Regions from separate parts of the Aliidongia sp. genome, predicted to be linked through region 3. Evidence: riboswitches for the same ligand, from Rfam matches in the RefSeq annotation. Region 3 holds a riboswitch; each other region holds the start of a gene.

Region 1 (3,892 bases), on a different contig from region 3:
CGATCAGGATGAACGCGGGATCGCGCGCCACCACCGCCTCCCACGACACGCGGGTCCAGCTGTTCGGCACGTCGTCCATCACGTTGCGTCCGCCGGCCGCGGCGATCAGCGCGGTCGGCATGGCGTTGCCGCCCGCCGTCTCCGGCGCGTCCTCGCCGGAATCATAGACGAAGACCCGTGCCGGCGCCGCGTCCTTCAGGCGGGCGGCGACCGCGCCGATGCGCTCGGCAAAGCCGGCGGCAAGCGCGTGGGCGCGTTCTTCGACGCCGAAGATCCGGCCGATGGCGATCAGGTCCTGGTACATGTCGTCGAGCCTGGCCGCCGGTCGCGGCCCCAGATGAACGCAGGATTCGCGGATCGCATAGCTCTTGATGCCGTGGTCCGCCAGCGTGTCCGGCGTCACGTCGCCGCCGACCCGCATGCCGTAGCTCCAGCCGGCAAAATAGAAGTCCGTCCGAGCGCCGAGCAGGACCTCGAGCGATGGGTATTTCTGGCTGAGTTCCGGCACGCCCCCGAGCCTGCCCTGCAGGTCCGGCGCGATCTTGTTCCAGCCGCTGACGCCGCTGAACCCGGCCATATGGTCCTGCAGATCCAGTGCCAGCAGGGTGTCGGTGATGTTCACGTCGTTGCTGACCGCACGCACCGGCGCCCGGTCGAACGTCTCGGGCACGCCGCAATTGTCGATCGTGACCGGGAAGCCGCTGGCCGAAGCCTGGACCACCCAGAGACCGGAGAGGAGAAGGATCGAAAACAGGCGCATCGGTTCAGGCCTCGTAGCGGAGCGAGACGCGGCCGTCGGGCCTTGTGTCGACCGTGGCCTCGAGGCCGAAGGTCCGGGCGATCGACGCGGGCGTGAAGATCTCGGCCGGCGTGCCGGCGGCGACGATGCGCCCGGCATCCAGCACATGGATCCGATCGCAATAGGCGGCGGCCTGGTTCAGGTCGTGGAGCGAGGCCAGCACGCTGACGCCCAGCCCGCGCACGAGCCGCAGCAGGTCGCGCTGGTGGCGGATGTCGAGATGGTTGGTCGGCTCGTCGAGGATCAGCAGGCGCGGCTGCTGGACGAGCGCGCGGGCGAAGAGGACGCGCTGCTTTTCCCCGCCGGACAGGAGGTCGAACGACCGGTCGGCGGCATCGGCCAGGTCGACGAGCGCCAGGGCATCCGCCACGATCCGCTGGTCCTGGGCACTCTCGTCGGCCATGCCGGCCAGATGCGGCGTGCGGCCGAGCGCCGCCATCTGGCGCACGGTCAGCCCGAAGCCACTCGGCGTCTCCTGCAGCACCGCGGCGATCCGGCGGGCCGCCGTCCGCGGGGCGATCTTCCAAAGGTCGATGCCGTCCAGCAGGACCGAGCCGGATTGGGGCCGATGGACCCGGTAGGCACAGCGCAGCAGCGAGGATTTACCGCCGCCGTTGGGTCCGACCAGGCCGACGAACGCGCCCGGTGCCACCCGCAGCGAAACGCCGTCGAGAATGCGTCGGCCCGGCACCGTCCAGACAATATCGTGCAGCACGAGGTCGGCCGCGGTGGCGGCAGGGTGGGCCGGCGATTGGATCGGTTCGGTCAAGCGGCGGCTCCGAGAGAGCGGGCTCGGGCCGAGGGGACGCATGGCGGGAGACGCGGCGGACGCCGCACCGGCAAGCGACCGACCAGGACACCCCGCCCGCGGACGTTACATCGATCACGGCAGGTCTCCTGGCTCGCGGGTCGCGGCGACTGCCTGGCCTTCCCGGTGCCTTGCGGCACCAGTGACGCTGTCGACAGCCGCTCACCGCTTACAGTTGCGGGGGCAGCACCGGCCTTGCCGATCGGATCGGCGCACCGGCTTCCCTCTTAGCCCCGGATCTTGCGAACCGGGGAACCGTGACGGCGGAATATGGCGCAGCGGCGCCCGGTGGCGTCAAGCGGAATGGCTGCCGCCGGGCGTGGTCACCTGGTCCGTCAGCCAGGCGATGAAGGCGCGGATTTTAGGTTCCCCAGTCCGGGCAGGGGCATGGACCAGATAGAACCAGTCCGGTCCCTCCAAGGTCACCGGAAACGGCTGGACGAGGGCGCCGCTCGCCAGTTCATCGGCGAAGAACCGGGGCGACAGCAGAGCGACGGCCTCGCCGGCGACGACGGTCTGGGCCGCCATCTCCTGGCTTTCCAGGCGCAGCCCGCCGGACGGCGGCTCGGCCGGCGTACCGGCGAGCGCAAACCAGCGCCGCCAATCCGCCGCGTCCTGCCACAGGCCGGGCAGGCCCAGCAGATCGCGGGGCTGCGCCAGCGGCGCGTGGGCCGACGCGAGCGCCGCACTGAGCAGGGGCGAGCGTAGGACCGGCATCAACGGCTGGGCGACCAGGGTCGGCCAGTCGCCCGATCCGCTGCGGATCGCCAGGTCCGCCTCGCCCTGGTCCAGGTCGGCGAAGCGGGTCGAAGACGCCATGTCCACGTCGTAGCCGGGATGCCTGGCCTGGAAATCGCCGAGCCGGCGCGCGAGGAAACGGCTGGCGAAAGTCGGCGCGGCGCTGATCTTGAGCGCCCGCCCGCCCGCATCCAGCGCGCCAAAGCCCCTGGCCAGGATGTCGAACCCCTGCTGGACCGACGGTGCCAGGGCGGCACCCGCCTCGCTCAGCGCCAGCCGCCCCGGCCGGCGGGTGAACAGGCTGACGCCGAGCCGCGCCTCGAGCTGCCGGATCTGCCAGCTGACCGCGGCCTGGGTCATGCCGAGTTCCTCGGCAGCCCGGGTGAAGTTCAGATGGCGCGAGGCAGCTTCGAACACGCGGATGGCGGCAAGTGGCGGCAGTCTCACGCGACGGCTCCCCATAAGGCAGCCTTGTGCATAGCAGATGGGGAACTCGTTTGTCCCAGGACGACCGCTGCACGAGGCTCAGCGCCTCCGATCCCGTGTCCAGGCGCCGCCATGTCCTTCTTGAAACCACCGTCACGCCGTACCGTCCTGGCCGGCTCCGTCGCGAGCTTCGGCCTGATGGCCCTGTCCGACGCCGCCGCGGCCATTGCCCCGCCCGGGATCAGCCTGATCGAGGCGCCCAGCAATCTAGGCCTGAGCCCGACCGGCCCGGGGCCGGAACCGGGCTGCTGGCAAGCGCCGGCAGCGTTCCGCCAGGCCGGATTTCAGGGGTCGCTGAGGCCGGCCGAAACGATCGTGCTCGATCGACCGGCCTATCGCGCCGAGGCACAGGCGGGCACGCGTCTGCGCAACGGTCTCACCATCCGCACCTATTCGGAGCGACTGGCGGCATCGGTGGCGAACGCGCTGGGCGCCGGCCGATTCCCCGTCGTGCTGGGCGGCGATTGCAGCATCCTGCTGGGATGCCTCCTGGGTGCCCGCCGCGCGGGTCGGCTGGGTCTCGTCCATATCGATGGCCACAGCGACTATGCCAACCCATCCAACTACGACACCACCCAGCGGCTGGGCGCGGCCGCGGGCATGGATCTGGCGCTCGCCACCGGCAAGGGCGAGGCGACTCTGACCCGATGGGACGGGGTGGCGGGCCCGTTGGTAGAGCCGCTCGATGCCGTGCAGTTGGGCGAACGCAACGTCGACGGGACGGGACATCCCTATCCCGACTTCCCGGCGGCCGGCATCGCCCAATGGACCGTCCAGGACATCGCCCGCATCGGCGTCGTACCGAGCGCCGGGGCTGCCCTGCAGCATCTGGCCGGTCGCGGGATCGATCGCTTCTGGATCCATCTCGATCTCGACGTCCTGGCCGAAAGCGTGCTGCCGGCCGTCGACAGCCCGGGCGAACCCGGCCTGGCGCTCGATGCGCTCGAAGAAATGCTGGTGCCGATCCTGGGCGATCCCGGGGCGCTCGGCATCGACGTCACGATCTACGATCCTGCGCGGGATCCGGACTGGCGCCATGCGCCGGCTTTGTCGCGCATGCT
Region 2 (3,892 bases), on a different contig from region 3:
AAGTTCCAGGTGACATAGGCGTTGGCCGCTTGTTCCGGCACGCTGGGCGGTATCTTGCCCTTTCGCGAGACCGTGGTCGCGCCGTCCGATTCGGTGAAATCGTCGAACCGGGCGCCCAGGATCGTGCCGTTCGCCTCGACCCGCCAGCCGCCGCCCAGCGCCAGCGCGAACGAGGCCTCGATGCCGCGCGAGGATTGCTGGCCGACCTGCTCGGTAATGTCCGGGTCGGTGGGGTCGGTGATCAGCAGCTTGTTCTTGACGATGCGATAGGCCGCGAGGGTCCATTCGCCGCGCTCGTCCCAGAAGGTCTGCTTGGCGCCGACCTCGACCTCGCGTCCGGTCGACAGGTCGAATTGCTGTGAATGGGGCGACAGGGTGATGATCGACCCGACCGGATCGGTCGCGGTGGCATATTGGGCGTAGAGCGCCAGGTGCGGGATCGGGTTGTAGACCGCGCCGACGTGATAGCTGGTCGACAGGAAATCCTTCTTGGTCCGGCCGCCCGCCACCAGACTGTCGCGCCGCAGGTCGTAGGCGTCGGTCCGCACCCCGCCGACCAGGGACAGGTTGTCCAGGATCTCCAGCCGATCCTCGGCGAAGCCGGAATATTGCTGGGTGTGGGTCCGGAACTTGGGCGTCGTGCCGGCCAGGTCGATGAAGCTGCCGGGGCTGAAATCGAACGGGTCGAGCTGCTCGCGGCCGCCATAGGGCGAATCGTTGGAATGCTCGAAGCGCACGCTGCTGAATTCGAACCCGACGACCGCCCGGTTGTTGCGCCCGAGGATCGTGCTGTCGTAGGTCGCGTCGGCCCGGTCGCCGATCTGCGACTCGTTATGGTAGATCTCGATGAAGGTGTCGCGCTGAACCAGGTCGGTGTCGGGCTGGAACGTATAGCCCTCCGCCTCGCGCCAATGGCGGTTGCTGTACAGCCAATAGGCCTCGTTATGCAGGGTCAGCCCGGTGGTCGCGTTCCATTCGGTCTTGATGCGCGCCCAATTGTCGGTCCAGTTGATCGTCGCATCGCCGACGTTGAAGTTCCGGCCGTCGAGCCGGGTGTCGAGCTGCCCGTCGATCAGCGGCGTGCCGAAATAGCCCATCGGGTTCTGCTGGCCGTAATCCTCGGAAAACGTGAAATGCAGGTCCGGCCGCGGGTCCCATTGGACGATGGCCGAGATCGCCGTGCTTTTCGACTGGCCGCGGTCGACATAGCCGTCCGAGCTGTTGTGGCTGACGTCCAGGCGATAGGCGGCGGTCGAGCCGAGCGGGCCGGTGCTGTCGGCCTGCTCGCGGAACGTGTTGTCGGAGCCGAAGGTGAATTGCACATTGTTCTGCAGGGCCGACCCGTCGGGCTTGCGCGGCACGATGTTGACCGCACCGCCGATGGCGCCCGACCCGTAGAGCACGGAGGCGGGGCCGCTCAGCACCTCGATCCGATCGACGTTCCAGGTGTCGAACGGAAAGGTCGAGGTGCCGGCGCCGATGCTGAGCTGCGTGCCGTCGTAGAGCTGCTTCACGGAATCGACGCCGGTGAAGCCGCGGGCGCTGAGCGCGCTGTTGCCGTCGCCCGGTGTCGCGACGGAGGTGAAGCCGGGGGCGCGGCTGACCGCGTCCATGACGCGGGTGTCGCCGCGCTCGCGCACTTCGTCGCCGGAGATGACGTCGACGCTGGCCGGCGTTTCGAGCGGCGTCAGGCCCAGGCGGCTGCCGGCCGTCGAAGCTTTGTCGAGATTGAGCCCGTCCCGGCGCAGGCCGGTGACCTCGATGGTCTCCGGCGTCGGGTTCGAGACGGGTGGCGTGTCGTCGGCGCGGGCGAAGGGGGAAAAGGCGAGCAGCGGCAATGCCGCTAAAGCAGGAAGACGGGACATGTTCTGTCGGCCTCGTGGCAACGTGGACGTCACCACGAACCAAAGTCCGACGACCGCCGGGGTTTACGGGCGGGCACCATTCCCCACTGAGGCACCCCGCCCAATGTGTCCGTGCGTGACCACGATGACGGCAGGTCTCCTGGCTCGCGGGTCGCTGCCAGCGCATCGCCTTCCCGGTTGCCCAGTGGCTTATCCGGCACTCTCGCGCCGGAATCGATGCATGGCTCGCCGCTTACAGTTGCGGGGGCAGCCGCGGCTCTGGGTTCGACCCCGTACCCGCGTTCCCTTTTGATCCCGTGAAGGAACCGTCATGTCCCTTGTAGGGAACGCCGCGGGCCACGGTCAAGCGATGCCGCCTTTGCCGCCGCCCATGTTTTGGGCTAGGAAGTTGTTCGGTTTCCGATCGTTGGCAGCCCGATAGACGTTCAATCGCGGCTGCCGCCATCCTTCGCCATTCCCATCTCAGGGCAGTCTCCGTGACAATAATCGACATCGTCCCAGTGCAAGGCCGTGCCCTGCTCGACCGTTTCATTCGACTGCCCCAGCAATTCCATCGCGACGATCCTCACTATATCGCACCCCTGCATCTGGAGCGGCTGGACGCGCTGACGCCCAAGAACCCGTTCTTCGGCCATGCCGACGTGCAGTTCTGGATCGCGCGGAAGGACGGGCGCGACGTGGGGCGCATCAGCGCGCAGGTCGACCACCAGGCGTTGGCCGTGCGGCCCGATGCACCAGGTCAGTTCGGGCTCATTGCCGCCGAAGACGATCCGGCGATTTTCCGGGCGCTGCTCACGACGGCCGAGGATTGGCTGCGCGCCCGCGGCATGCAGCGGATGCAGGGGCCGATCAACCTCAACATCAACGAGGAGATCGGGCTGCTGGTCGAGGGATTCGACACGCCGCCGATGCTGCTGATGGGCCACGACAGGCCCTATGTCGGCACGCGGCTCGAGGAGCAGGGGCTCGTCAAGGAAAAGGACCTCTACGCCTACCTCTACGACATCACGGTCGACCTGCCCGCCGGTGCGCGCCGCCTCGTCGATCGGCCGCTGCCGAAGGGGCTCACGGTCCGGCGTATCGACTTCAAGCACTACAATGATGAAATCCGGATCATCACCGAGGTGTTCAACGACGCGTGGCTCAACAATTGGGGTTTCGTGCCGCTGACCGAGATCGAGACCGATCACCTGGCGAAATCCCTGAAGCCGCTGCTCGACCCGCGGCTCGTGCGGATCGTCGAGCAGAACGGAGAACCGGTCGGGTTCCTTGTCTGCCTGCCCAATCTCAACGAGGCGATCCGCGATCTGGGCGGCAAGCTGCTGCCGTTCGGCTGGGCGAAGCTGCTGTGGCGTCTGAAGGTGTCGGGCCTGAAGACGGCGCGCGTGCCCCTGATGGGTATCAAGCGGTCGGCCGCCCAGGGCGTGATCGGCAAGCTGCTGCCGTTCCTGCTGATCGACTCGGTCCGCAAGGAGGCCGCCGACATGGGCTTTACCCATGTCGAGCTGTCGTGGATCCTCGAAGACAACCTGGCGATGCGCCACATCAACGAAAGCTTGGGCGGCGTTCCGTACAAGACGTACCGGGTCTACGACAAGGCGCTATAGCCAGCCGGCCGCCCGGTACCAGGCCACCGTCTCGGCGAACCCCTCGGCGATGCCGATCGTCGATCGGTAGACCGTGGACGGCAGCGCCTCGTCCGGCGCCACCGACCAGTCCGGATGCAGCATCTCGCGTGCCTTGCCGGCGGTGAAGATCGGCGCCCGGCCCGACAGGCGTCCCCATGCCGTCGAAGCCTGGCCGGCGGCGAGCAGAAGGCCGTCGGGAACGCGCAGGAACCGGGGGCTGCCGCCGACCGCCCGCGCGGCCGCACCCAACAGTTCCGTCATGCGGTACCCGGCCGGATTCGGATCCGCCAGCGCGTAGCGCCCGGCCGCGCCGGCGCCGAGCGCTAACCGCGTCAAGGCGTCGGCGGCATCGGCGACATGGACGAAGGCCACGCGTCCCGACCCGAAGACCGGGACCAT
Region 3 (3,892 bases):
GAAGCGTTCTTCCAGCCCGACCATGGTCTTGGCGACGTCGATGATGTCGTCGCGCACGGCGGCCGTCACCGCCCCCGTCTCGCGGTGCCATTCGTGGAACAGGCGGATGATGCCTTCGCAATGCAGGCTCTCGTCACGCACCGACCAGCTGACGATCTGGCCCATGCCGTTCATCTTGTTGTGGCGCGGGAAGTTCAGCAGCATCGCGAAGCTGGCGAACAGCGACATGCCTTCGGTGAAGGCGCCGAACATGGCCAGCGTGCGCGCCACGTCGCCGACCGTGCCCACGCCGAACGTGTGCATGTAGTCGGCCTTGGCCTTCATCTCGTCATAGTCGCGGAAGGCCTCGAACTCCGCCTGCGGCATGCCGAGCGTCTTCAACAGCAGCGCATAGGCGTCGATATGCACCGTCTCCATGTTGGTGAAGGCGGCCATCATCATCTGCACTTCCAGCGGCTGGAAGATCGGGATGTAGCGCTTCAGGTAATTGTCGCCGACCTCGACGTCCGACTGGGTGAAGAAGCGGAAGATCTGGGTCAGCAGGTTACGCTCGGCCCCGGTCACCCGGTCCGAGGCCCAGTCGCGGATGTCGGACCCGAGCGGCACTTCCTCACCCATCCAATGGGTCTGCTGCTGGCGCTTCCAGAATTCATAGGCCCAGGGATAGCGGTTGACGTCGTAGGTGCCGGTCGCGGTCAGGAGGCCGACCTTGCCGGTGCCGATGAGCGTGCGCGGGTCGAGCTGGATCAGGCTGCTCATTGACATGCCAGGCACTCCTCGTAGTCGCGTCGTTCGACCGGCGCCTCGATGCGCTCGGCCTTGTCCTGGGCACCGGCGAAACCGGCGCGGCTCAACGACTTGGAGCGGCAATAATACAGGCTCTTCACGCCACGCTTCCAGGCCGACCAATGCAGCATGTGCAGGTCCCATTTATCGATGTCGGCCGGCAGGTAGAGGTTGACCGACTGGCTCTGGCAGATGAATGGCGCGCGGTCGGCGGCGAACTCGATGATCCAGCGCGGGTCGATCTCGAACGCGGTGCGGAAGATCGATTTCTCATCGTCGCTGAGGAATTCCAGATGCTGGACCGAGCCTTCCTGCTCGACGATCGACTGCCAGGTCTCCGGCGTGTCGGCGCCCTTGTCGGCCAAGAGCTTGGTCAGGTACGGGTTGCGCACGACGAAGGCGCCGCTGAGCGTCTTGTGGTTGTAGACGTTGGCCGGGATCGGCTCGATGCAGGCGCTGGTGCCGCCGCAGATGATGCTGATCGACGCGGTCGGCGCGATTGCCAGCTTATGGCTGAACCGCGCCTGCATGCCGCGCTCGGCGGCATCCGGACAGGCGCCGCGTTCAGCCGCCAGCTCGACCGAGGCCGCATCGGCCTCGCGCCGGATCTTCTTGAAGATGCGCAGGTTCCACGACTTGGCGAGCGCACTTTCGAACGGAATGCCGCGCTGCTGCAGCAGGGAATGGAAGCCCATGACGCCAAGGCCGACCGACCGTTCGCGCATCGCCGAATAGCGGGCGTGCGCCATGCTATCGGGGGCGACGGTGATGAAATGGGTCAGCACATTGTCGAGGAAGCGCATCACGTCCTCGATCAGGCCCGGCTCCTCGGCCCACTCGTCCCAGGTCTCGACGTTCATCGAGGCCAGGCAGCAAACGGCCGTGCGTTCCTCATCGCGATGATCCATGCCGGTCGCGAGCGTGATCTCGCTGCACAGGTTCGAGGTCGTGACCTTGAGGCCCAGTTCGCGCTGGTGCTTCGGCAGGGCGCGATTGACCGAATCGATGAACAGCAGGTACGGCTCGCCGGTCTGCAGCCGGGTCTCGAGCACGCGCTGCCACAGCTGACGGGCATCGACCTCGCGCATGGTCTCGCCCGACTTCGGGCTGCGCAGGGCGAACGACTTGCCGTCGCGCACCGCATCCATGAACTCGTCGGTGACGTTGATCCCGTGGTGCAGGTTGAGGCCCTTGCGGTTGAAATCGCCGGACGCCTTGCGGATCTCCAGGAATTCCTCGATCTCCGGGTGATGGATGTCGAGATAGACCGCGGCCGAGCCGCGGCGCAGCGAGCCCTGGCTGATGGCGAGCGTCAGCCCGTCCATGACATGGATGAACGGGATGATGCCCGACGTCTCGCCCGCGCCCTTGACCGCTTCGCCGATGGAGCGGACCTGGCCCCAATAGGTGCCGATGCCACCGCCGTTCGAGGCCAATGCGACGTTCTCGTTCCAGGTATTGACGATGCCGTCGAGCGAATCGGGAACGGAATTGAGGAAGCAGGAAATCGGCAGGCCGCGCGTCGTGCCGCCGTTCGACAGGATCGGCGTCGCCGGCATGAACCACAGGCGCGAGATCGCGTCGTACAGCCGCTGGGCGTGGCGCACGTTGTCGGCGAAGGCACAGGCGACGCGGGCGAACATGTCCTGGTAGCTCTCGCCCGGCAGCAGGTAGCGATCACGCAGGGTCGCCTTGCCGAACGCGGTCAGCAGGTCGTCGCGGGCCCGGTCGAGCGTGAGGTCGGCGGGCTTCGGCTGCTGGAACAAGGGGCCGCCCATCGGCGCGTGGCGCACCGGCTCGGCCGGGACCGGTGCCGGCTCGGCCGGTTGCGGGCGCTTCGGTTCAGGCTGCTGCGATCCGGCAAGTTCAACGAGATTTCCGTCGCGGTCGAAATCGAAAGCAAGCGCTGACATCGGGTTCCCCATGCTTGAAACGAACGGGGTTCGAATCGGACGCCTTGCCCTGAGCGGCCCGACGGATGCCGGGACGGGGAGCATGCGACCGCCGGGACACCCCGCCCGCGGACGTATTCTTCAGCCACGGCAGGTTTCCTGGCTCGCGGGTCGCTGCGACTGTCTGGCCTTCCCGGCACCCGCTGGCGCCAGTGACGCGTATCGACAACCGCTCACCGCTTACAGTTGCGGGGGCAGCGCCGGCCTTGTCGCCCAGCGACGCACCGGCTTCCCTCAACCCCAGATCTTGCGATCCGAAGCACCGTGACTGTCTAGATTTAGCGCCAAACCGATGACTCGCGTCAAGGAATGTTTCGTCGGATCAGCACCCTGCCGACGCGCCTTGACGGCAGCGATACCCGTCCGGGTCAAACCCTGGTCGGGCCGAAATAGCGACTGGGCGTCGACCCGAGCGTGCGGCGGAACATAGCGGTGAAGGCGCTGGGGCTGTCGTAGCCCAGGTCCTGGGCGACCAGGGTTACCGACTGGCCCTCGGCCAGGCGCGCCAGCGCCTCGATCAGGCGAACCTGCTGGCGCCAGGTGCCGAAACTCATGCCGGTCTCGGCGCGGAACAGACGGGCGAGCGTGCGGGCCGACGCGCCGACCGAGCCCGCCCATACTTCCAGCACCTCGTCGCGCGCCGGGTCGTCGATCAGCGCCCGGCAGATCGCGAGCAGCCGCGGGTCGCGCGGCAGCGGCGCGTGCAGCGGCACGACCGGCACGGAACGCAGCTCGACCAGCACCAGGGCCGCGATCAGCGCCGCGCGTCCCGTCGGGTCCAGGCTATCGGGCGCGTAATCGGTCGCCGCCAGGATCAACTCGCGCAGCAGCGGCGCCACCTCGATCACGCCGCAGCGGGTCGGCAAGCTCGCCGACGCGTCTTTGGCGATATAGAGCGTGCGCATGGCGACCGGGCCGGACATGCGGATCTCGTGCGGCTCGCCAGAGGGCACCCAGACCGCCCGGTGGGTCGGCACGACCCAGGTGCCGTCGCGCGTGGTCACCCGCATCACGCCCGAGACCGCATAGACCAGCTGTGCCCGCTCGTGCGCATGCTCGCCGATCGAATGACCCGGCGGAAAATCCTTGGCCATGGCGACGACCTTGACCGGCGCGCGCTGATAGTCGTTGGGGTCGGTGCTGTGGGGCATGTC

What was found. A riboswitch is a leader RNA that binds a small molecule or an ion and turns the genes downstream of it on or off. The one in region 3 is predicted to bind cobalamin.
Region 1: another riboswitch for cobalamin. It lies ahead of VGV37_RS28140 (ABC transporter ATP-binding protein); the one in region 3 lies ahead of VGV37_RS27640 (ribonucleoside-diphosphate reductase subunit alpha).
Region 2: another riboswitch for cobalamin. It lies ahead of VGV37_RS28155 (TonB-dependent receptor); the one in region 3 lies ahead of VGV37_RS27640 (ribonucleoside-diphosphate reductase subunit alpha).

What each region holds. Positions count from the first base shown of each region.
Region 1 is NZ_DASZBY010000146.1:22,174-26,065, reverse strand. It holds gene VGV37_RS28145 (ABC transporter substrate-binding protein) at 1-760, opposite strand, end outside; gene VGV37_RS28140 (ABC transporter ATP-binding protein) at 765-1,568, opposite strand; cobalamin riboswitch at 1,670-1,882, opposite strand; gene VGV37_RS28135 (LysR substrate-binding domain-containing protein) at 1,902-2,792, opposite strand; gene VGV37_RS28130 (arginase family protein) at 2,904-3,892, shown strand, end outside.
Region 2 is NZ_DASZBY010000146.1:27,536-31,427, forward strand. It holds gene VGV37_RS28155 (TonB-dependent receptor) at 1-1,865, opposite strand, end outside; cobalamin riboswitch at 1,978-2,190, opposite strand; gene VGV37_RS28160 (dATP pyrophosphohydrolase) at 2,342-3,472, shown strand; gene VGV37_RS28165 (NAD-dependent epimerase/dehydratase family protein) at 3,467-3,892, opposite strand, start outside.
Region 3 is NZ_DASZBY010000143.1:28,159-32,050, forward strand. It holds gene VGV37_RS27635 (ribonucleotide-diphosphate reductase subunit beta) at 1-759, opposite strand, end outside; gene VGV37_RS27640 (ribonucleoside-diphosphate reductase subunit alpha) at 756-2,564, opposite strand; cobalamin riboswitch at 2,811-3,020, opposite strand; gene VGV37_RS27645 (helix-turn-helix transcriptional regulator) at 3,107-3,889, opposite strand.